DNA from 3 places in the Clostridium sp. AF34-13 genome. Region 3 is predicted to be linked to each of the others. Evidence: predicted binding sites of a transcription regulator. Region 3 holds the regulator's gene; each other region holds the start of a gene.
What was found. Region 3 encodes HrcA, which represses chaperone genes, less so after heat shock. Its sites were predicted from a motif close to TGTTAGCACTCNNNNNNNNNGAGTGCTAACA; they were not measured.
Positions count from the first base shown of each region.

Region 1: a site for HrcA is predicted at 1,715-1,745, ahead of htpG (molecular chaperone HtpG). Genes of this name have one in related genera too.
Region 2: a site for HrcA is predicted at 2,846-2,876, ahead of DWZ63_RS09955 (Hsp20/alpha crystallin family protein). Genes of this name have one in related genera too.

Region 1 is NZ_QUEB01000001.1:110,270-118,625, forward strand. Features, by position in the region: gene DWZ63_RS00435 (sialate O-acetylesterase) at 1-1,632, shown strand, start outside; gene htpG (molecular chaperone HtpG) at 1,901-3,979, shown strand; gene DWZ63_RS00445 (MMPL family transporter) at 4,523-6,628, shown strand; gene DWZ63_RS00450 (hypothetical protein) at 6,731-8,356, shown strand, end outside.
Region 2 is NZ_QUEB01000010.1:119,606-127,961, forward strand. Features, by position in the region: gene DWZ63_RS09935 (acyl-ACP thioesterase domain-containing protein) at 1-679, shown strand, start outside; gene DWZ63_RS09940 (YdcF family protein) at 782-1,534, shown strand; gene DWZ63_RS09945 (AzlC family ABC transporter permease) at 1,655-2,380, shown strand; gene DWZ63_RS09950 (AzlD domain-containing protein) at 2,479-2,796, shown strand; gene DWZ63_RS09955 (Hsp20/alpha crystallin family protein) at 3,108-3,575, shown strand; gene DWZ63_RS09960 (hypothetical protein) at 3,724-4,725, shown strand; gene DWZ63_RS09965 (PEGA domain-containing protein) at 4,904-6,247, shown strand; gene DWZ63_RS09970 (phospho-sugar mutase) at 6,441-8,162, shown strand.
Region 3 is NZ_QUEB01000002.1:203,828-212,183, reverse strand. Features, by position in the region: gene gatB (Asp-tRNA(Asn)/Glu-tRNA(Gln) amidotransferase subunit GatB) at 1-1,181, shown strand, start outside; gene DWZ63_RS02825 (PilZ domain-containing protein) at 1,327-1,710, shown strand; gene DWZ63_RS02820 (flagellar hook-length control protein FliK) at 1,757-3,979, opposite strand; gene hrcA (heat-inducible transcriptional repressor HrcA) at 4,294-5,361, shown strand; gene grpE (nucleotide exchange factor GrpE) at 5,377-6,003, shown strand; gene dnaK (molecular chaperone DnaK) at 6,072-7,949, shown strand; gene dnaJ (molecular chaperone DnaJ) at 8,143-8,356, shown strand, end outside.

The DNA of each region.
Region 1 (8,356 bases), on a different contig from region 3:
GGAAAAGCTGTAGTTGAGCTTAAGGATGGAACAACTTATGGAGTATTAGTCAGGCCGGCAAAGATAAGTCTTTTGTTACTTATAGGTCAGAGTAATATGGAGGGAAGCCATAGTGATGATAAAACGAATGCAGAATATACAAATAATGCCATATTAAACAGTGCAGGAAAAGTTTATAATACATATGGTCCGTCATGTCGTTCTCATTATAAAAGAGTTGCAAATTGGAGTAAAACATCACCGGCACTTTCAGTCGCAAATGCATCGAAGTTTGTTCCAAAATCTCTTACCGATAACAGTTCGGATTATGAGTGGTGCAGGACAAATAATCTTACTTCTGCAAGCGGGGCAAAGGCAAAATCAGGTATTGACAGTGCATTGGCAAACCAGTGGACAAATAAATTAAAGGAAAAAGTATGGGTTGTAAATGCGGCACATGGCGGAAGTTCTATTACTACATGGCAGCCGAAAGCGGGAAAAGATAATAATTTCTGGCAGGCTGTAGCACTTTATAAAGCCTGTGAGCGTACCCTTAATAATGAGATAAAAGCCGGACATTATAAGCTCAGCCATAAAGGATATTTCTGGCTTCAGGGAGAACAGGATTTTAAGATGAAAGCCGGAAAATATCTCACATATTATATGAAAATGCACAGAGCATTAAAGAAACAGCTTAAGGGAAGCAGTGCGAAAGATTATAAGTATGTAAATAAGAAACTTGAGTTTGGCGGAATACTTATGGTAAGATCGCACAGAAAACCGACATCACTTGCTGACCTTGAGCTGACAGGTCCTAGAAAAGCACAGTATTATATGTGTAATTCAGGTAAAGCGGCATATAAGGACATTTTTCTCGCAAGCCAGTTGTCAGAAGTGTGGCTTACGGATAATACAGTAAAAAGTTATTTCAAAAATAAGTATAAAACCAATGCGAAATATACTTCATATAATAAGACAAGAAGTAAATCATTGAAACTGCCTACATCATTAAATCAAATACACAGTACAATACATTATACACAGCTTGCGTATAATGAACTTGGAAGAGATGCGGCAAACAATATATGTTATGTACTCGGATATGTAAAGAAACCGTCAACCAAAGTTAAAATAAAACTTGTAAGCCAGGACGGATATACAGATATAAGCAAGATAAACCGAACTGCAGTAAAAAATATGAATGTTGTTGCAAAGATATTTCCAACATGGAAAACAAAGAAACTTAAGGTGAATGCCAAGAGCGGTGCCATATCATATGATAAATGGCTTGTTAAATTTAAGGAAAATCAGGTGTTTAACGCAAAGCTTCAATTTACGGTAGGAAGCCGGAAAAAGAAACTTACAGTATATTCTAAAAATTCAATGGCAGCGATAACTGGACTTCAGGCAACAATGGATGGTGTAAAGATAAGCTGGATGGCAAATTCATATACATCTTACTGTAATGTTTATAGACGAGTTAAAGGCACTAAGACATGGACTTATATAGCAATGCTCAACACAAATACGGCACAGTCTTACAACGATATTTTTGCAAATTCAGGTACTACTTACGAGTATGCGGTTACTGCATATGATTCTAAGGGGAATTGTGGAGAAAAAGTTGTAGGAGAAGTTACAACGCTATTTTAAGACAATTAGGAAAATTTTATGTTTATATTGCATAGGATAATAATCAGGCGGGGAACAAGCCGTCTTTAATCAGAAAAACATAAATTAGCACTCTTTTCAAAAGAGTGCTAATTTTTTCTTGACATTTTTTTAATATCGTATTATTATACTCTTTGTGAAAGCTGTTAGCAGTCGATGACAATGATTGCTGACGAAATAAATCGTAGATAAAAGTCCTGTGGAAAAGGGCTGATTATAGTGAATATAAAAGTAAAGGAGAGATTTTATTATGCAGAGCAGAAAAGGCAGTTTATCAATTGAATCAGAAAATATGTTTCCTATTATAAAGAAATGGCTTTATTCAGACCATGATATATTTATCCGTGAGCTTGTATCAAACGGATGTGATGCGATTACAAAGCTTAAAAAGCTTGATATTATGGGAGAATACACACTTCCTGATGATTACAAGCCAAGTATTCAGGTTGTTGTTGATACTGAAGGAAAGAGTCTTTCATTCACTGATACCGGTCTTGGTATGACTGAGGATGAGGTTGACGAGTACATAAATCAGGTCGCATTTTCAGGTGCTACTGACTTCCTTGAAAAATATAAGGACAAGGCAAATGAGGAGCAGATAATAGGACACTTTGGACTTGGTTTTTATTCAGCATTTATGGTAGCCGACAGAGTTACTATCGACACATTGTCATGGAAAGAGGGAGCAACACCTGTACGCTGGGAGTCAGAGGGTGGAATCAACTTTGAAATGTCAGAGGGAGACAAAAAAGAGATAGGTACGACTATCACACTTTACCTCTCAGAGGACAGCTTAGAATTTGCAAATGAGTACCGTGTAAGAGAGGTTCTTACAAAATACTGTTCATTTATGCCTGTAGAGATATTCCTTTCAAAAGAGGGAGCCGAGCAGGAGTATGAGACTATAGATAAGGAAGAACTCCGTGAAGATGATGTTGTAGTTGAAAACATTGTCGAGGAAGCAAAGACAGAGGAAAGAGAAAATGAGAACGGAGAAAAAGAAGTTGTCGAGGTATCACCACGCAAAGAAAAAGTAAAGATAAATAAAAGACCTGTTTCTATCAGCACGACAACTCCGCTTTGGATGAAACATCCTAATGATTGCACAGATGATGAATACAAGGAATTTTATAGATCAGTCTTTAATGACTACAAGGAGCCTCTTTTCTGGATTCATTTGAATATGGATTATCCGTTCAACCTTAAAGGTATCTTATACTTCCCTAAGGTAAATACGGAGTATGACAATCTTGAGGGTGTTATTAAACTTTACAATAATCAGGTATTTATCGCTGATAATATCAAGGAAGTTATTCCAGAGTTCCTGATGCTTCTTAAGGGTGTTATCGACTGTCCTGACCTTCCGCTCAATGTTTCAAGAAGTGCATTGCAAAATGACGGTTTTGTAAAGAAGATTTCTGATTATATTACAAAGAAAGTTGCCGACAAGCTTTCAGGAATGTATAAAGTAGACAAAGAAAATTATGAGAAATACTGGGAAGATATAAGCCCATTCATCAAATACGGATGCTTAAAAGACAGTAAGTTCAGAGAAAAGATGTCAGATTATATCATCTTTAAGGACTTAAATGATAAATATATCACGCTTCCTGAATATGTCGATGCAGTCAAAGAAAAAGACGGAGATACAAAGGAAAATACTGCTGAAAATACGGAAAACACAGATGCATCAGAAAATAAAGACGGTGAAAACGAGGAAGAACCAACGACAGTTTACTATGTAACTGATATGCAGCAGCAGAGCCAGTATGTAAATATGTTCAAGGAGCAGAATATAAATGCAGTTATATTGAGTCATAATATTGACCAGGCATTTATTTCACAGCTTGAGCAGGGTGATTTAAAAGTAAGCTTCAAGCGTATAGATGCAGGTCTTAATGATACGATGAAGGACGATGCGGACGAGGAGACTATCAAGAAAGAGACCGAGGAACTTAGCGAAATCTTTAAGAAAGCACTCGGAAAGGAAAATCTTGAAGTAAAAGTAGAGAAACTTAAAAATGAGAATGTTTCATCAATGCTCACACTCTCAGAGGAGACACGCCGTATGCAGGATATGATGAAGATGTATAGTGCAGGCGGAGCAGGAATGGACATGGATATGTTTGGAGACTCTGCAACACTTGTACTCAACTCATCAAACAAACTTGTGCAGTATATTCTTAATAATAAGGATGCAGAAAATGTTGATATGTTCTGCAAACAGCTCTATGACCTTGCCGTACTTGCGAACCATCCGCTTAAGGCAGAGGAGATGACGGAGTTTGTAAACAGAAGTAATGAGATTATGCTTTTGCTTGCTAAATAAACCACATTATGAGGAGTTTGCCTCATAATAAATAATAACATCGGTACGCTTTCGTTATGCTGTCGTTCGTAACAGTACATAAAGGGTGAGAATACCACCCTTAAGTACTGACGACGACATAATACCGATTAATATTATTTATTATGGTGTCAAACTCCAATTTACTTTTATTGGCGATGATAAAAAGATTGATGATAAAAAGATTTAGATAAGTTGTTAATAAGTTTGTTTTGTTTGATAACTGTATTTTAGCAGCTTGATGGAAGATTATGATTGTCTGATATTTGTATTGTTGTTACAAAATATGATTGTTTTGTGAGTTATGGATATAATAATTCCATAAAATATGTGAATTTTGTGTGTTTTTGATAAAAATGACCAATAGTCAAATTTGATGTTGACTGTTGGTCATTTTTGTTGTAGTATATGGACTATAGAAATGACCGATGGTCACTAAATGATAAAATCGGTCAATTAAGGTTCGATTCGGTATGCTGCTTTGTTTACTGTTAGTCGGACAGGATAAAGAAAGGACGAGAAAAAATGTTAGGAAAATGGATTACAAGGCATAAGAACATCATCCTGCTTATTGCGTGTGTTTTGCTTGTTCCATCTGTGATTGGATATGTAAGCACACGAGTAAACTACGATGTATTATCTTATCTTCCGAATACTCTTGAAACAGTATCGGGTCAGGATACACTTGTTGATGAATTTGGAATGGGTGCTTTTTCTATGATAGTTGTTGAGGATATGTCGAATAAACAGGCGGCAGCACTTGAGAAAAAGATTGAGGGTATCGACCATGTTAAAGATGTACTTTGGTATGATGATATGCTTGATATAAGCGTACCGACGGAGATGCTTCCTAAAAATCTTGAAGAAGCGTTTTTCAACGGAAATGCAACTATGATGATAGCCTTGTTTGATGATACAACATCAGCGGACGATACGATGGATGCCATCACAAATATCCGTAAGACGGTTGGAAAAGATGTTTATGCAAGCGGAATGTCAGGCATCGTTACTGATATAAAGAACCTTGCTTTACAGGAGATGCCGATATATGTGGTTATCGCAGCAGTTTTATCACTTGTGGTTCTTCTTATCACGATGGATTCATTCCTTACACCGTTTATATTCCTTGCAAATATAGGAATGGCAATAGTGTTCAACCTTGGAAGTAATATTTTTCTAGGTGAAATATCATATATCACACAGGCACTTGCGGCGGTACTTCAGCTTGCGGTCACGATGGACTACTCGATATTCCTTCTTGAGAGTTATGAAGCGAATAAAAAGAGATTTCCAGATGACAGAAAGAGAGCAATGGCTCATGCAATATCAAACACATTTAAGTCAGTATCAAGCAGTTCTGTTACGACAATAGCCGGTTTCGTGGCTCTGTGCTTTATGACATTTAAACTCGGTGCAAATATCGGTATCGTAATGTCTAAAGGTGTTGTAATCGGTGTTATAACTTGTGTAACAGTTCTTCCGGCAATGATTCTTACATTTGATAATGCAATAGAAAAGACTACACACAAGGCTCTTATTCCGCCACTTACAAAGGTTTCTGACTTTATTGTAAAGCATTATAAAATTGCTATCGTTGTATTTCTTGTACTGCTCGGACCTGCGATATACGGAAACAGCAATTACAAGATTTACTACAACATTGACCAGGGACTTCCAAAGAATATTCCTAGTGCAGAAGCAAATGACAAACTTAAAGAACACTTTAATATGAGTAATGTTCATATGGTTCTCCTAAAAGACGGTCTTAGTGCAAAAGACAAGAACCAGATGATTAAGAAGATTGAAAAGGTTGACGGTGTTAAATGGGTTATCGGTCTTAACTCACTTGTAGGACCAAACTTCCCTGAAACGATGATACCTGAAGATGTAAAGAGTATGTTAAAAACTGATAAATATGAATTACAGTTTGTATGCTCAGATTACAGTTCGGCAACCGACAAAGTAAATGCACAGCTTGATGAGATGCAGAAAATTGTAAAAGGCTATCAGAAAGATGCGATGGTTATCGGTGAAGCTCCTCTTATGAAGGATCTTCAGGACACTACAGATATAGATTTAAAGACTGTTAATTATATATCTATAGCTGCTATATTTATAATCATACTTGTAACATTCAAATCAATCTCAATACCTATCATCCTTGTATCGGTTATTGAGTTTGCGATTGCCTGCAACATGGCGGTTCCATACTATACAAATACGTCACTGGCATTCGTTGCAAGTATCGTTATCGGTACTATCCAGCTTGGTGCGACAGTCGATTATGCGATACTTATGACAAACAGATACCATAAGGAACGAACGGTAAACGGATGCAGTAAGAAAGATGCGATAAGGATAGCACATGAAACTTCAATTAAATCAATACTTACAAGTGGTTTCTGTTTCTTCGCCGCAACATTTGGTGTAACGGCATATTCAGCTATTGATATGATAAGTGCTATATGTAATCTTCTTTCAAGAGGTGCGATTATAAGTATGATAGTTGTTATATGCATACTTCCTGCAATGCTCTGGATATTTGATCCTATCATTATAAGAAGTTCATGGGATATGATAAAAGCAGGAGTTGCAAAGAATGATGCGCAAAAGAAACTTGAGGCAAAATAGAACAGAGTAATGATGCATGGGGCAGACATATAGGTCCCCGGCATAAATATATAAAATCGTTTATTAATATGACACGCATTAGAATATATAGGAGGCAGTATCATGAGAAAAAATATTAAAAAAGTTGCCAAAATCGGTGTTACAGGACTTTTAGCAGCAGGACTGCTCGTTGGTAGTGTAGAGTATGCATCTCATATGTTTGTTCTTACAAACAAAGTAGTTGCAAAACAGGTAGATAAAGTAAAAGAAGATGTTAAGACTTCTTCAAAGTCAGGACTTGATTCAGAAGATGTTTCAAAGCAGGAGACTGTTTATGCAACACTCGATGCAAATGGAAAGAAAACAGATGTTATAGTTTCTGACTGGCTTAAAAATGCAGCAAATAAGGGTGAAGTAAAAGATTCTTCAGACCTTAAAGATATAACAAATACAAAGGGTGATGAAAAATTCACACAGGACGGAGATACAGTAAACTGGAATACCGAAAGTGATGATATTTATTATCAGGGAAAAACTGATAAAGAAATGCCTGTCGGAATGTCAATAACCTACAAACTTGACGGCAAGGAAATTGCAGCAAAGGATCTCGCTGGAAAAAGCGGAAAGCTTGAGATGAAGATTAAATATACTAATACTTCAAAAAAGACAGAAAAGATTGGTGAAAAAGATGTAGATATCTACACACCGTTCGTTATGGTTACAGGTATGATACTTCCTGTTGACAATTTCAAAAATTTGACGATAGATAACGGAAGTGTAGTATCAGAGGGTGAGAACAATATAGTAATGGCATATGGTATGCCGGGACTTTCAGAAAGCCTTGACCTTGACAATCTTGACCTCGGTGATGATGTTGATATAGACCTTAGCAAGATAAATGATAAAGTGACTGATACGGTTACTATAAAGGCGGATGTTACTGACTTTGAGATGAAATCAACATACACAGTTGCAACATCTGAGTTCTTCTCAGACATGGATCTTGATGATATAGGAAATATGGATGACCTTTCTGACAAACTTGATGACCTTACAGATGCAACACAGAAACTTATCGACGGTTCAGATAAGCTCAGCACAAATCTTGATACATTGAATGATAAGTTCGGTGATTACTCAGATGGTATGGATACACTCAAGAGTGGCGTAAGTTCAGCAAAGAGCGGAAGCAACACACTTAAAAACGGTATCGTGACCTACACAAAAGGAACTGACAAACTTCTTGACGGAGTTATCACATATGTTGCAGGAACAAAGACATTTTCAAAGAGTGTAAAAACTTATTCTTCTAATACGAAAAAGATAGTAGATGCAGTGGGAACACTCCAAAAGACAGGAACTTCAAAGCTTTCAGAGGGTTCTAAGACATTTGATACGAACCTTAACACATATGTTACTACGGTAAACACATCTCTTAACAGCGTTGACACACTTGCGCAGGGAATAGATACACTTCACAGTGGAGTTGTCTCACTTCAGAACGGTGTGACAGGCGAAGAAGGACTTAAGGCAGGAGTTAAAAAGATTAAAGCCGGAGTTTCAGCATTACAGACAGGTGTAACAGGAGACAACGGACTTAAAGCCGGAGTCAAAAGGGCTAAAGACAGCATTTCAGGCGACTCAGATAGCACATTAAAGAAAGCTGTAACAGGCGTAAAGGGCGGTGTATCTTCTGTAAAATCAGGAGTTAAAGCAATAAATGATGGTGCTAAAAACATCGCGGTAAGT
Region 2 (8,356 bases), on a different contig from region 3:
TAGTGAGGTTGACAGTGACGCAAGGCTTACGCTTGACGGTATTATAAATTATATGCAGGACTGCACGAATTTTCAGTCCGAGGATTTGGGAGTCGGTCTTAATTTTCATAAGGAAAGGCAGATTGCGTGGATTCTTAATTCATGGCAGATAGTTATTGATGAATATCCGAGGATGGGCGAAAATATTATAATTGGTACGCAGTCATTTGGATATGAAAAGATGTTCGGTCACAGAAATTTTCTTATTACAAAGGAGGACGGCAGCAGGGTTGCTATTGCAAATTCACTCTGGGTGCTTATGGATTTAAAGAAAAACAGACCTATGATAGTTACGCCTGAGATAGGGGATGTCTATGGTACACATGAGCCACTTGAAATGGATTATGCACCGAGAAAGATTAAAGTGCCGGAGGGCGGTGTGAAAGGCAGGGAGTTTGTGGTGCAGGAGTCACAGCTTGACACAAACCACCATGTAAATAACGGACAGTATGTGAGGATGGCGATGAACCAGATTGAACTTAAGTCTGTTAAAGAACTCCGTGTCGAGTATAAGAAACAGGCACTTCTTGGTGATGTTATTGTTCCGGTGATATGTGAGCAGGAAAATGAGACTTTTGTTTCGCTTGATGATGAAGAGGGCAAAGCGTATGCGGTCGTACAGTTTAAAACTATCAGGTAGCAAAGCGGATTGCGAATAGTCGCTTGACATTTTTACACACAGGATTTGTGTTTACGCACAAATTTGAGATGCCCTGAAAAGCGGGCAGGAATGGAGTTTTTTATGGTTTTAGCTTTTGTATTATGGGTGCTTGGGATTGCATCCGTGGTGTATTTTGGCGCTTATGCGTTCATTATCGGTTTGAATAATTCATTTACATATTTCTGGCTGCTTCTCGGCGTGGTGCTTTCGGCGGCTGGAACAGCTTCGAGGATGTGTCACAACGGCAGACTGCATCTGCCTAAGGCGGTGTCAGTGGCATTGATTGTATGTGTGATATTATTTCTAGGTGCTTTCGGTGTTGCAGAAAGTGCTATAATTAAAAATGCGGTTCAGAAACCGGAGAAAAATGCGGATTATATAGTGGTTCTCGGTGCGAGGGTGAATGGGACAAGAGTTACTTTAAACCTCAAATACCGTCTTGATGTGGCACTTGATTATCTTAATGAAAATGAGGGGACAAAGGTTGTTGTTTCGGGTGGTCAGGGTAAAGGCGAGGAAATAACGGAGGCTAAAGCAATGTCTGATTATCTTGTCAAAAACGGAATAAAAAGTGACAGGATAATACTTGAGGACCGGTCAAAAAATACAAATGAAAATCTGAAATTTTCGGCTGAGCTTATTGGCAGCAAAGAAAAAAAGACTGTTATTGTCAGCAATGATTTTCATATTTATAGGGCAAAATGCATAGCAAAAAAGATGGGTTACACAGATGTGAGCGGTGCAAGTGCAAAGACTAAGCCGATTACGATACCCAACAGTTTTGTGAGAGAAGCATTTGCGGTTATAAAATATAAGATTTTTAATCAGATATGATAAAAACCGTTATGCGAAAACGGCTGAAAATATAAAAGAAAAATCGTATAAATACATTGTTTGGATATATCAGAAAACAAGTTTTACAAAGTGATGTATCTATATGGAAATGAGGAAAAAATGGAAAATGAAGCATCAGATAAAAAGAAAGATATAAAAAGAGGAGTACAGGACGGAATACCGATAGCACTTGGTTATCTGTCGGTGAGTTTTGCATTTGGAATAATGGCAGTTTCGGCAGGGCTTACACCGTGGCAGGCGATACTTATATCGGTTGCAAATGTAACATCGGCGGGACAGTTTGCCGGTGTTGAGATAATGGCTGCGTGCGGTGGTCTTGTCGAGATGGCACTTACGCAGCTTGTTATAAATATACGATATGCACTTATGTCACTGTCACTTGCACAAAAGGTGGATGACACCTTTAAAAAGCCGACACGAATGGCAGTAAGTTTTTGCGTGACGGACGAGATATTTGCGGTTTCAGTCAGCAGAAACAAGACCGTAAGCAAATATTATATGCTTGGGATTATATCGGTTTCATACATCGGCTGGATAGCGGGAACAGCGTTTGGTGCACTGCTTGGCGGCATACTTCCGGCAGTTATAAGTGACGCACTGGGTATTGCAATATATGGAATGTTCCTTGCGATAATTCTTCCGGCGGCAAGGGACGACAGTCGTTTTCTGAAAGTAATAATAATTGCCGTGGTATTAAGCTGTATGTTCAGATGGGTTCCGGTGTTAAATAAAGTTTCGTCAGGCTTTGTTATAATAATATGTGCGGTAGCTGCATCGGCAGTCGGTGCGTGGCTTTATCCGATTGATGAGGAGGAAGGAAATTAAATATCTGATATATTTAGTAAAGATTTGTGAAGAAGTAATGTTGAAAACGAAAAATGATTTTATATCCATAAAAGTATGTGGAGAAATGAGGAAAATAAATGAACACACAGACATTTTTTATATATCTTATAGTGATGGCAGGGGTTACATATCTTATCAGGGCAATTCCGCTCACGGTTTTTACGGGAAAGATTGAGAACAGATTTATCAAATCATTTCTTGCGTATGTGCCGTATGCGGTGCTTGGTGCGATGACATTTCCGGCAATAATCTATTCAACGGCAGATTTGATTTCGGGAATAGCAGGAACGGTGGTCGGAGTATTCTTTGCATATAAAAGGAAAAGTCTTTTGACGGTTGCGGTCGCAGCCTGCCTTGCGGTTCTTCTTGTATCAGTGATAGAGCTTGCGTTATAGCTGTAAAATCTAAATAAACAGAACAAAGAACACAAAAAGTTCACAAAATTATTAGCACTCGCTATTGACGAGTGCTAATAAAAGTGCTATAACATAATCAGAACAAAGGAAGGGAACAAAAAGAAGAAAAGAAATAAGATTTCAATCAGACAATCGGATTTGGAGATTGAGATTAAAAACTTTCACTGACAGGTCGCAAAGCGACTGCGTTCATGAGCAAGTAGCGAAAGCGGATTGCGAATGTCTGCTTTGCTCCTCCCGGTTCCATGAAACAAGGTAACAAAGCATATATGAAAAAGGAGAGATGACTTATGTTAATGCCTAGTATTTTTGGAGAAAATTTGTTTGATGATTGGTTTGATGAATTCCCGTTTTATGATTTCGATAAGAGCATGAAAAACACGGAAAAGAAATTATATGGTAAGAAAGCAAGCAGGATTATGAAAACTGATATTAAAGAGAAAAAAGACAGTTATGAGCTTGAAGTTGACTTGCCGGGATTTACTAAAGATGAGATAAATGCTTCTATTGAGGATGGCTATTTGACAATCAGTGCCGCAAAAGGTCTTGATAAAGACGAGAAAGAAAAAGACAGCGGTAAATATATCCGCAAAGAGCGTTATGCAGGTGCCTGCCAGAGAAGTTTCTATGTTGGTGAGGGTGTCAAACAGGAAGATGTCAAGGCTGAGTTTAAACATGGTATTTTGAAACTCACTGTTCCAAAGAAAGAGCCTGAAAAGGAAGTTGAAGAAAAGAAATATATTGCGATTGAAGGATAAAATATAGTGTTATGAGCAAGCCGCAGAGCGGATTGCGAATATCCGATTGATATGACGACTGTAAAAAGTTCTATTTTAAACCTCCATAGCATAACTTGAATAAGATACAAATGTATATAAGTCAAGGTATGTTATGGAGGTGTTTTTTATGGGAATGGATGAAAAAGTTGACGAAGTGCTTAAACAGTATGAGCTTGATATAAAGGCAAAAAGACGCGTGAGGGGTTCAGTGGTTGTAGAAAGTGGGGATGAATTTTATGTTGTAAAACCATATCTTAGGGATGAGATGAGGATTTTGTTTGAGGAGAGTGTAAAAGAATGTCTCTATAAAAATGGCTATGAATTTGCTGATTTTGCTTTGAAAAATAATTTAGAGAAATATATAAGCGAGGATTCGTGTGGCGGGAAGTGGGTCGTAAGAAGATGGTTTCAGGCACAGGATTGTGATGTGAGAGATAAAAGTGAGGTCCGTATGGCGGCGGGGCATCTTGCATATTTACATAGATGTATGAGACTGCCTGATGAATCTGAGGCAAAATTTAATACATCAAGAATAGATATAGTTTCTTTGTTTAAGAAACATAATAATGAAATGAAGCGTGTGAACAGTTATATCAAGGCAAAAAAACAGAAAAATCATATGGAGATAAGCATACTCAATTCGTTTAGAGAGTTTTATGAGCAGGGAGTAGAGGCTTTGGAATATATACAAAGATGCGGCATAGATGAGTTATGTGAGAAGACAATAAGTGAAAACAGGATAATTCATGGAAGTTATAATTATCATAATATTTTTTTTAGCAGGGAAAATATAATAACATCAAATTTTGAAAAATCTGCGGTGGGACTTCAAATGACAGATTTATATGACTGGATTAGAAAAATTATGGAGAAAAACGGATGGAACTGTGAGCTTGGAGTTTCTATCGTTGAGGAATATATTAAAAAAAGAGAGCCTGAACCCGGTGAAATGGAAGTTTTGCATGCACTGTTACTCTATCCTGAAAAGTATTGGAAACTGGTTAATTTTTATTATAATGGAAAAAAGACATGGATTTCCGAAAAAAATTATGAAAAACTTGAAAAAATAAGGGCACAGGAACCTGACAGACAAAAATTTATCGCTAAGATAAAAGATTTAAGAGTTTGACTTTTTTTTTAAGTGGTTTTGAGTTATAATCAAATAGTACAGTATGAAAAATGCCGCTGATGCAGTATTTTTCATACGACAATTTGGGTTTGAGTAAAACAAGTTGTTCAGAAATAAGGATTAGTGTATTAGTCTTATGACTGTGCAGTGACTTTTTGATTAGGAGGGGCATTTTAAGATGCACAAGAAAATAGGGACCGGTTTTATTAAACGGTGTGTGTGCCTTGTATTTTTGGTGGTAATGATGTGTGGATGTGCAAATAAAAGCGATTCACAAAACAAAGTGCAGGATACGGCTAAGCCTATGGCTGCACAGTCTTTTACAGGGGTTATCACGAGTGTTGACAAGGAACTGAAACAGCTTTCGGTAAGGGAGATTGACACAGATGTTGACACTATCATAAATTATGATGATACGGCAGAGATTAAGGATAAGTATAAGCAGGATATTTACGGGGATGAACTTGAACAGGGAATGATCATGAAGACTACCTATAGGACAAGCGATGCCAAGCTTGTATCTATGGAAGTGCCTGAGGACGCATGGGAGTATAAAAATGTGGACAAGTTTTCTTTTGATACATCTGAGTCATCAATGGAAGTTGCCGATGAATTATATCAGTATTCAGAACAGACATATTTTGGCACATCGGGTAACAAGGCTATTGAAATGGTGGAGCTTAGTGAGGCTGATGAACTTACGGTGCGTGGGATAGGGTATAAGGTCTATTCTGTTATAAGGACAGAGGGACATGGCTATTTGAGGCTGTTAAATTATAAGGATTTCATCGGTGGTATGATAAATATTGATGATGACATAATTTTACCGGTGACAAATAATATGCTTATAACAGTGAGCTGCGGCAATTACAGGGTTACCCTGAACAAAGGAACTGCAAAAGCGTCAAAGACAGTCAGTATAAAAAATAATAAAGAGAGCACTCTTGATTTTAGCGACTACAGAAATAGTATAAAAAATGTAGGAAGCATTAAGTTTAATATTGACCCGATAGGTGCAGATTTGTATATAAATGGTACTAAGATTGATTACAGCAAACCAATAGCACTTAATTATGGGACTTATTCAGTTTCCGCAAGCCTTAACGGATACAGTACATATAATGGAAAGCTTACTGTTGCAGAGGCAAGCAAGACTATAAATATAAGTCTGGAAACCTCTGATACGGCGTCAGCGGCAACGAGTGCTCCGCAGAGCACGGCATCGTCTGAAACGACAGAACCCCAGGCGACTGCGGCAGCGACGAGCAAGAGTAAGACTAAAACTAAAAAGATAGACAGCAACCATACCATATCGGTGACGGCACCTGAGGGTGCGGAGGTTTATCTGGACAATGTTTATAAAGGCATAGTTCCGTGTAAATTTACAAAGGTTATAGGTTCACAGACTATTACATTGAGTAAAAGTGGTTATGTGACAAAAAGTTATTCGGTGGATATTCTTGATGATGACAAAAATGTAAAACTTTCATTTTCAGAACTTATCGAGGATGCAGATAAATAAAATTGTTTTTAAAATTTTACTAAACAGATACAAAGCAAACTCTATATGACAGATTTTGCAGTATCATAAATGTATGATGCAAAGGTCAAAAGCGACAGCGGACCATTGCATCAGTCGGGGTCAAAAGATATTTTGACCCCGGCATCAAATATATAATTTCAAATAAAAGAGCAGAAAGAGGAGGATATACAAGATGGATTACAAAGAGATTTATGAGTCATGGCTTGCAAACCCTTATTTCGACGAGGAGACAAAAGCTGAACTTAAGGCTATTGCAGATGATGATAACGAGATTAAGGAGCGTTTTTATCAGGAACTTGAGTTTGGTACAGCCGGACTCAGAGGTGTTATAGGTGCAGGTACAAACCGTATGAACATTTATACAGTCCGCAAGGCTACACAGGGACTTGCAAATTATATTATAAAAGCAGGAAAACAGTCACAGGGCGTTGCTATCGCATACGATTCACGCCATATGTCACCTGAGTTTGCAGATGAAGCAGCACTCTGCCTTGCAGCCAATGGAATTAAAGCATATGTATTTGAGTCACTCAGACCTACACCTGAACTTTCGTATGCTGTAAGAGAGCTTAAATGCGTAGCAGGTATCAATGTTACCGCAAGCCACAATCCACCTGAGTACAATGGTTACAAGGTGTACTGGGAGGATGGAGCACAGATTACACCACCTCATGACACAGGTATAATGGACGAGGTTAAGGCAGTTACGGATTACAACACAGTCAAGACAATGTCAAAAGACGATGCCGTTAAACAGGGATTGTATCAGCAGATTGGCAAAGATATTGATGACAAATATATTGAAGAACTTAAAAAACAGGTTATCCATTGGGACAGCATTAAGGAGATGGGGGACAAGCTTAAGATTGTTTACACTCCACTTCATGGCACTGGAAATATTCCTGCAAGGCGTGTCCTTGAGGAACTTGGATTTAAGAATGTTTATGTTGTACCTGAGCAGGAACTTCCTGACGGAGACTTCCCGACAGTAAGTTATCCAAACCCTGAGGCAGCAGAGGCATTTGAACTTGCACTCAAACTTGCAAAAGAAAAGGATGCAGACCTTGTTCTTGCAACTGACCCCGATGCGGACAGACTTGGTGTTTATGTAAAAGATACAAAATCAGGCGAGTATATCACTCTTACCGGAAATATGTCAGGCTGCCTTCTCGCTGATTATGAGATTTCACAGATTAAGGAGACAAAGGGACTTCCAGAGGACGGAAAGCTTATCAAAACTATCGTTACATCAAATCTTGCAGATGAGATTGCGAAATATTACGGTGTAGACCTTATTGAAGTTCTTACAGGATTTAAGTATATCGGACAGCAGATACTTAATTTTGAGACAACAGGCAAGGGTACATATCTCTTTGGATTTGAGGAGAGTTATGGCTGTCTTATCGGTACTCATGCAAGGGATAAGGATGCTATCGTTGCGACTATGGCTCTCTGTGAGGCAGCAGCTTATTACAAGACAAAGAATATGACACTCTGGGATGCCATGATTGCAATGTACGAGAGATACGGATATTGCAAGGACGGAGTGAAGGCCGTTACTATGAAAGGTATCGAGGGACTTGCAAAAATTCAGGAGATTATGTCAGACCTTCGTAAAAATCCTCCTAAGGAGATTAACGGACACAAGGTACTTTCATTCAGAGATTACCAGGCTGATACTATTACAGACCTTGCAACAGGTGAGGTTAAACCTACGGGACTTCCTAAGTCAAATGTACTTTACTTTGATATGGAAGACAATGTATGGATGTGTGTAAGACCATCAGGAACAGAGCCAAAGATTAAATTCTACTATGGAGTTGTCGGAACATCTCTTGAAGATGCGGATAAGAAGTCAGAGCAGATGGCAAAGGCTGTTGATGACCTTATCTAATTAAACAACAAGATGCAAGGGTCAAAATGCTTTTTGGTCCCAAACATCATAATAAAAGGGTAAAATGCTTTTTGATCTCAATATTATTAAACGGCATTTAAAAATGCAGCAGAATATTAAAAAGTTTAGATATTTAAAGTGTTTTGCAAATGTAAATTAAAAATAATAACATGGACAGCCATATATGGCTGTTC
Region 3 (8,356 bases):
ATAATCCTCAGAATTATCAGATTTCACAGTTGTACCAGCCAATCTGCCGCAACGGTCATATTGATATAGAGACAGAGAGCGGTGTCAAAAAGAGCATCGGAATACATGAGATACACATGGAAGAAGATGCCGGAAAGCTCGTGCATGATGAGTGGGGTGAAAGTTCACTTGTAGATTTCAACCGTTCAGGTGTACCGCTTATCGAGATAGTATCTGAGCCTGATATGAGGTCTGCTGAGGAAGTTATCGCATATCTTGAAAAGTTAAGACTTATCGTTCAGTACCTCGGTGCTTCTGATTGTAAATTACAGGAGGGTTCAATGCGTGCTGATGTAAACCTTTCGGTAAGGGAAGTCGGAGCGGCAGAGTTTGGCACGAGAACGGAGATGAAGAACCTTAATTCTTTCAAAGCAATCGCAAGAGCGATAGAGGGCGAGAGAGAGCGTCAGATAGACCTTATCGAAGCAGGAGAAAAGGTTGTTCAGGAGACAAGAAGATGGGATGATACAAAAGAGTATTCTTATGCGATGCGATCAAAAGAGGATGCACAGGATTACAGATACTTCCCTGAGCCTGACCTTGTACCTATTATCATAAGTGATGAATGGCTTGACGAGATAAAGAAAAACCAGCCTGAGTTTAGGGATGAGAAATTCAAGAGATATATTGAAGAATACAAACTTCCTGAATATGATGCGGACATTCTTACGGGGAATAAGCATCTTGCTGATCTTTTTGAAGTTACAACGGCAATATGCAACAATCCTAAAAAGGTTTCTAACTGGCTTATGGTCGAGACAATGCGTCTTATGAAAGAAAATGAGATGGAGCCTGAACAGCTTAAGTTCTCGCCTGAAAATCTTGCGAAACTTATAAACCTTGCAGAAAGCAGGGTTATAAACAGCTCAGTTGCAAAAGAAGTCTTTGAAAAGATATTTAACGAGGATATTGATCCTGAGAAATATGTCGAGGAAAATGGTCTTAAAAATGATACTGATGATGGAGCTTTAAAAGAGACTATCGAAAAGATAGTTGCCGACAATCCACAGTCAGTAGAGGATTATCACAGTGGAAAGAAAAAGGCTATCGGTTTCCTTGTGGGTCAGACGATGAAAGCAACACAGGGAAAGGCTGATCCGGGAATGATAAACCAGATATTAAAAGAGATACTTGACAAATAAAGAATATCATGTAAGTGTCAAAAGTATAAAATTCGATTTTGTCTGCACAAATGAGCATTATAGACTTATTGACACTCATATCATAATATAAAAACTGCCTGATGCATCAGGGTGTGAACGGCAGTGTTAAAATGGAGGTAAGGGTATGGGTGCTGAAAAAAGAAGAAGTAAGAGAATACCGATAACAATGCATCTTGATGTATCATCATTGTTTAAACAGGATAATGTTCATGTAAAGAACATAAATGCACCTATTGAGATAACGGATATTTCAAGAAATGGTATCGGATTTGTCACAAAAAGTGTTTTGCCTATTGGATTTTATTTTAATTCAAGACTTGAATTTGAAAAGAAGAATGACAGTTTAAACTGCGTGGTTCAGATAGTCAGAAGAAAACAAAAAGATGATGGTACAACGCTTTACGGTTGTGAATTTGTAGGTATGCCGTCGATATTTGACTATATATTTGACGATATAGAAAATGAGTATTTGAAAAATCATTCTGACGATGAAAAAATGAATAATTGATTATTGTAAAGCCCCCGGTCTGTCTATAGATGTACCGGGGGCTTATTTAAGCCCTTATATCAAACGAGAACCGTTTCATATCGGTTGTCTGTTGTGTGTTTATCTTTGCATTGATAAATTCATCTACAGTGCTGGTGCTTGCATCAGCTTTTTCTATTTTTACATGACAAGCATAACCCTGTGAGTTTAATGCATCTTTTAAAAGACCGGCATTTGTCGAGAGAAGATCTATCGACCTGTCATTGTCGGATATGAACTTAGTGTTTATCTCATTGTGGTTTTTATCGAGATATACATCAAGTGCACCGAGATTTTCCATATCAAGATGCAGTAATACATGTATGTTGTTTGGGTCTTTCCTCAGCTTTTCCTTTTTGGTGTAGACATAAAGGTCGCCGTGTGTATTATGGTTTCTTAATTTTAAAGGCATCTGAAAATACGAAAATGCTTCGCTTAATGTTTTCATGAAATCAATGTTGCTCTGTGCATCTCTTGCCTGACTGCCGAGACTGTCGGAATCGTCACCTGAGAGATTGGTACTTATAAGTGAATCAAAATCTTTTAACTGTTTTTGCATCTTGTTATAGAAATTATTTATGTTTTCACCGTCTTTTAATTTCTGTGGTGAGAGCAGCCAGTTACTTTCAAGTACCTTTGAAAATATGGATTCAAAGGACTGTGACCTGAAAAGTTCATTTATTGTTTCGGGGTCAGAGAGTGGTATAAGATTTTTGATTACGGTAAGCACTTCTTTTGCGGTGGCATCACCTGATGTAATCTTCATGATAAGGGCTTTGCTGACCGGAAGTTTTGATAATGTACTTAACAGTTCATTTCTTGCGTCTTTGTCAAGGAATGTGCTTAGATAATCGTTTTCAATGCCAAGTGAGTTAAACTTTTCGCACAGTGTGTCAATGACCGTTCCGGAGGTTGAAATTTCCCTTTTGTCAGTATTTTGTGATGACTGCTGAAGCATGTTGTTGATGGAATTTTTTGCCGTCTCGGTAATATTGTGAAGAAACTTTGCGGCAAATCCTATCCTGTTCTCGGATGTATTCCCCTTTGGAAGTTCCTCAATTACATTTTTTGCATTTTCAGTATCGGCAGTATTTTTTTGTTCTTCCAAAGCTTCTGTATCAGCCGATTCGGTATTTTCAATGTTTTCATTTATCGTAGGGATGTTCTTAAATAAGTCAGAGTTTTTAAGCACTGAAATATCGGTTGCAGATTCGAGAGTACTGTCTATATTTAAAAGTGTCTGCTGAAACAGTTCATTTGTGGCATCCATACCGCCGGGAAAGACAAGTGACTTGCTGCCTGCGGAGTCCCTAAGCATTGTAAGTGCATCTCTTAGAGAGAGAGTACCATTTTCAAGCTGTTCTAAAGTGTCCTCGGTCATTGCCGTGCCCGATAAAAGATTTAAAAGTTCATTTCTCTGTTCGCTGCTGAGAAATGAGATTGTCTGTGGCTGTGAGGTATTATTTGCCTTGTCAAAGGACTGAAACAATATATCTATAAGTTTTTCACCAAATGCGGCAACAGATGAGGAGGCTGCATTCTCAGAGAGAGAACTGAGGAGCTCCGGTATCTGTTCTGAAAGTGATGAAAGCTTGTCTATAAGGTGGTAAGTTCCATGTCTGTAGCTTGAAAACTGGGTCACGGTGTCTTCATTTATATCCATCATAAGACGGTTCATTATCGCTAATGTTGAAAAGTCCTCTGTCTTGCAATCGTATGCTTGCTGCATAAGTGACTGGATAGAGTTCTTGTTTATAGGGAGGAGATTGTCCATAAGAGCCTTTACAGTTGCCTGGTTGTGCTCAGTGTTTGGAAGTCCCGCTTCTTCAAGTGCTTTATTGATAAGGTTAAGTTCAGTATCAGAGTAGCTGTTTGATACTGGTGAAAGAAGTATTTGACCGGGATTTGGGCTGCTGAGCGAAAAAGCGGCGGTCTGTCCGATGGAAAGTTTTGAACTGTCAGCTATATATCCTTTTAAAATGGTATTGTTGTCGAGAGTGACAGTTATCTGGTTTCCTCTTAGGTCGGAAATCTCACCTTTGACGATGTCACCTGCTTTTAGCTGTGTGGCACTTCTTGCAACACCGTAATCACTGTTGCCGCCCGGAGTCCTTGAAATATTTCCGGGATTTTGAGCACCTGCACTATTGGTTCCCGATGCAGCGGTTCTTGCCCGGGTCTGTCCGCCAGCCGTCTGGCTATTCATTCTGTTTGTGTTTAATGAATTTATTCTGCTTGCATTATTATCCATAATACTCCTCATTTCAATGTGTTAGTTTCTACTATTATAATGATGTCCGGGGTAAAAGCTGTTTTGACCCTTGCATCATAATAATACTTATAAAGAGATTTGCAAAGTCATTTAAGTATTATATTTATTATATCGACTTTAAAGGTGAAAAAATATAATGGTTCATTTTCTTGTTTTTTGACTGAACTGTAATAAAAAATAAAAAAAGTTTCAAAATACTCTTGACAAGATTTTGTATGCGTGCTATCTTACTTTATAGATGTTAGCACTCCACTACAAAGAGTGCTAACAGAGAAGCAGAAGGGAGTGGTTAAGTGGAGTTAGATGATAGGAAGTTAAAGATACTTCAAACGATTATCAGGACTTATCTTGAAACCGGAGAGCCGGTAGGTTCAAGAACGATTTCAAAAGATACTGACCTCAATCTAAGTTCAGCGACTATTCGTAATGAAATGTCTGATCTTGAGGAGATGGGATATATCATCCAGCCTCATACATCGGCAGGCAGGGTTCCTTCTGATAAAGGTTATCGTCTTTATGTAGATACGATGCTCGATGACAAGACGAGTGAGGTTATGAACCTTAAGGATGAGCTGGAACAGAAAGCAGGAAAGATAGATGTATTGCTTAAGCAGGTTGCAAAGCTGCTCGCAAACAATACAAATTATGCGACACTTGTTTCAGGGCCGAGATATGAGTCAAAGAAAGTTAAGTTTATACAGCTCACACAGGTTGATGCCGACAGCATACTTGCTGTTATAGTTCTTGACAACAATGTAGTTAAAAATGAGATGGTGCGAGTTGAGGGTGATATAGACCAGGAAATGATGGTAAAGTTAAATTTTATATTAAATACCACATTGAACGGACTTGATGTTACCGAGATGAACCTGGCCATCATCAGAAAGATAAAAGAACAGGTCGGCAGTCACACGGAGGTCATTGATTCAGTCTTGGAGGTTATCGGAAAGGCACTTACGGAAGATGATGATCTGGAGATATATACAAGTGGAGCAACAAATATTTTGAAATATCCTGAGCTCTCGGATAAGGCGAGTGCAACGGAGTTACTCAATGCGTTTGAGGAAAAAAATATTATAGGTGATTGGCTTGATACGGCAGAGTCGGAATCAGGAGAAAACGGTCAGGGCAAGAGTAAGCCGGGCGACACTCATGATATTCAGGTTTACATTGGAAATGAGACAAAAGTAGATACCATGAAAGATTGTTCGGTTGTAACGGCAACATACAAGATTCACGAAGGTGTATATGGAAAGATTGGTATCGTCGGACCAAAGCGAATGGATTATGATAAGGTTGTAAGTACATTACAGTCGCTTATGTCTGAGCTTGATGATATATTCAAAAAAAAGCAAAAATAGAGAGGTGGCAGGGAATTGGTAGCAGAGAATAAAGATATAGAAAAAGATATTGATATTGAAGAAGTAAAAGAAGATAATACCGCAGATGAAGCTGTTGAGGAAGAAAAAGCAGCGGAGGATGCAAAAGATAAAAAAGATGAGGCTTCAAAGGAAGCAGCTCCAAAGAAAGAAAAGAAATTCGGCAAGAAAAAGGATAAAGCGGTTGAAAAGCTTGAGGAGAAAGTTAAAGAGCTTGAAGACATGAGGGTGAGACAGCTTGCTGAGTTTGAAAACTTCCGCAAACGTTCTGAAAAAGAAAAGAGTCAGATGTTTGAAGTCGGAGCAAAGAGCGTTATCGAAAAGATTCTTCCGGTTATTGACAATTTTGAGAGAGGATTACAGGGAGTACCTGAGGAAGAAAAAGACGCACCGTTTGTCAAAGGTGTTGAGATGGTTTATAAACAGATGCTCACAGCTTTCGATGAGATGGGAGTTAAACCTATAGATGCAGTTGGAAAAGAATTTGATCCAAATCTTCACAATGCTGTTATGGCTGTCGATGATGATTCATTGGAGAGCGGAACAGTTGCAGAGGAAATGCAGAAAGGCTATATGTATAAAGAAAGTGTCGTAAGACACAGTATGGTAAAAGTAGTTAATTAGTTTTATCAGTTATTTTTCTAATAAATAATATATGAAATAAAGAGATTATGATATAGGAGGCAATCATTATGAGTAAGATTATTGGTATTGACTTAGGAACAACAAACTCTTGTGTAGCAGTTATGGAAGGTGGAAAACCTGTAGTAGTTGCAAATACAGAGGGAGCAAGAACAACACCTTCTGTTGTAGCATTCACAAAGACAGGAGAAAGACTTGTAGGTGAGCCTGCAAAGCGTCAGGCAGTTACAAATGCTGACAAGACTATATCTTCTATCAAGAGACATATGGGTTCAGATTATAAAGTAACTATAGATGATAAGAAATATTCTCCACAGGAGATTTCAGCAATGGTTCTCCAGAAATTAAAAGGAGATGCTGAGAGTTATCTCGGTGAGAAAGTAACAGAAGCAGTTATCACTGTTCCGGCATATTTCAACGATGCACAGCGTCAGGCCACAAAGGATGCAGGTAAGATTGCTGGTCTTGATGTAAAGAGAATCATCAACGAGCCAACGGCAGCCGCACTTGCTTATGGTCTTGACAATGAAAAAGAGCAGAAGATTATGGTTTACGATTTAGGTGGTGGTACATTTGATGTATCTATCATTGAGATTGGTGACGGCGTTATCGAAGTATTAGCTACATCTGGTAACAACCATCTTGGTGGTGATGACTTCGACCAGAAAATTACAGACTACATGATTCAGGAATTTAAGAATAAAGAGGGCATCGATCTTTCAACAGATAAAATGGCACTCCAGAGATTGAAAGAAGCTGCTGAGAAAGCAAAGAAAGAACTTTCATCAGCTACAACAACAAATATCAATCTCCCATTCATCACAGCAACAGCAGAAGGACCAAAGCACTTTGACATGGATCTTTCAAGAGCAAAGTTTGATGAACTTACACATGACCTTGTAGAAGCTACTGCTACTCCGGTTCAGAATGCACTTAACGATGCAGGAATTACAGCTTCAGAGCTTGGAAAAGTATTACTTGTAGGTGGTTCTACTCGTATTCCTGCCGTACAGGATAAGGTTAAACAGCTTACAGGACATGAGCCTAGCAAATCACTTAACCCTGATGAGTGTGTAGCTATCGGAGCATCAGTACAGGGTGGTAAGCTTGCAGGAGATGCAGGTGCAGGAGACATCCTTCTTCTTGATGTAACACCACTTTCACTTTCAATCGAGACAATGGGTGGAGTTGCTACAAGACTTATCGAGAGAAACACAACAATCCCTACAAAGAAGAGCCAGATATTCTCTACTGCCGCTGATAACCAGAGTGCAGTTGATATCAATGTACTTCAGGGTGAGAGACAGTTCGCTAAAGACAATAAGTCACTTGGACAGTTCAGACTTGATGGTATTCCACCTGCAAGAAGAGGTGTTCCACAGATTGAAGTTACATTCGATATTGATGCAAACGGTATCGTAAATGTTTCAGCAAAAGACCTTGGTACAGGAAAAGAGCAGCATATCACTATCACAGCAGGTTCAAATATGTCTGATGAAGATATTGATAAGGCTGTTAAGGAGGCAGCACAGTTTGAGGCTGAGGATAAGAAGCGTAAAGATGGAATCGATGCAAGAAACGAAGCAGACAGCATGGTATTCCAGACACAGAAAGCTCTTGACGAAGCAGGAGACAAGGTAGATGCTGCTGAGAAAGAAAAAGTTCAGGCAGATATTGATGCACTTAAGGCTGTTGTTGAGAAAACAAATCCTGAGTCAATGACTGACAGTGAGATTGATGAGCTTAAGGCAGGAAAAGAAAAACTTATGGAAAGTGCACAGGGTGTATTCCAGAAGATGTATGAGCAGGCTCAGGCACAGGGTGCAGCAGGTGCAGGTCCTGACATGGGAGCTGCCGGAGCAGGAACGGCAAATGACAGCAATGCCGGAGCTGATGATGTAGTAGACGGAGATTACCGCGAGGTATAAATAGACAAAATGCTAAAAGCATTTTGTCATTAGAAGAATGGTCTTTGACCATTCTTCATTTGAACAGCATGGCTGTTCTTCCCACATTAAATATAAGATTTTTAGGCTGCTGCCTCCCACGGTGGCGGCCTTATGGTTGTTTTTGTGATTTTATTTTTGGATTGTGTGCTTTGGCACGGAAACGAGGAGTTTTATGGCAGAGAAAAGAGATTATTATGAGGTCTTGGGTGTCAGTAAGGGGGCGTCTGATTCCGAGATTAAATCAGCATATAGAAAGCTGGCTAAGAAATATCATCCGGATATGAATCCGGGGGATAAAGAAGCCGAAGCTAAGTTTAAAGAAGCATCTGAGGCATATGCAGTTCTTAGTGATGCAGATAAGAGAAGACAGTATGACCAGTTCGGTC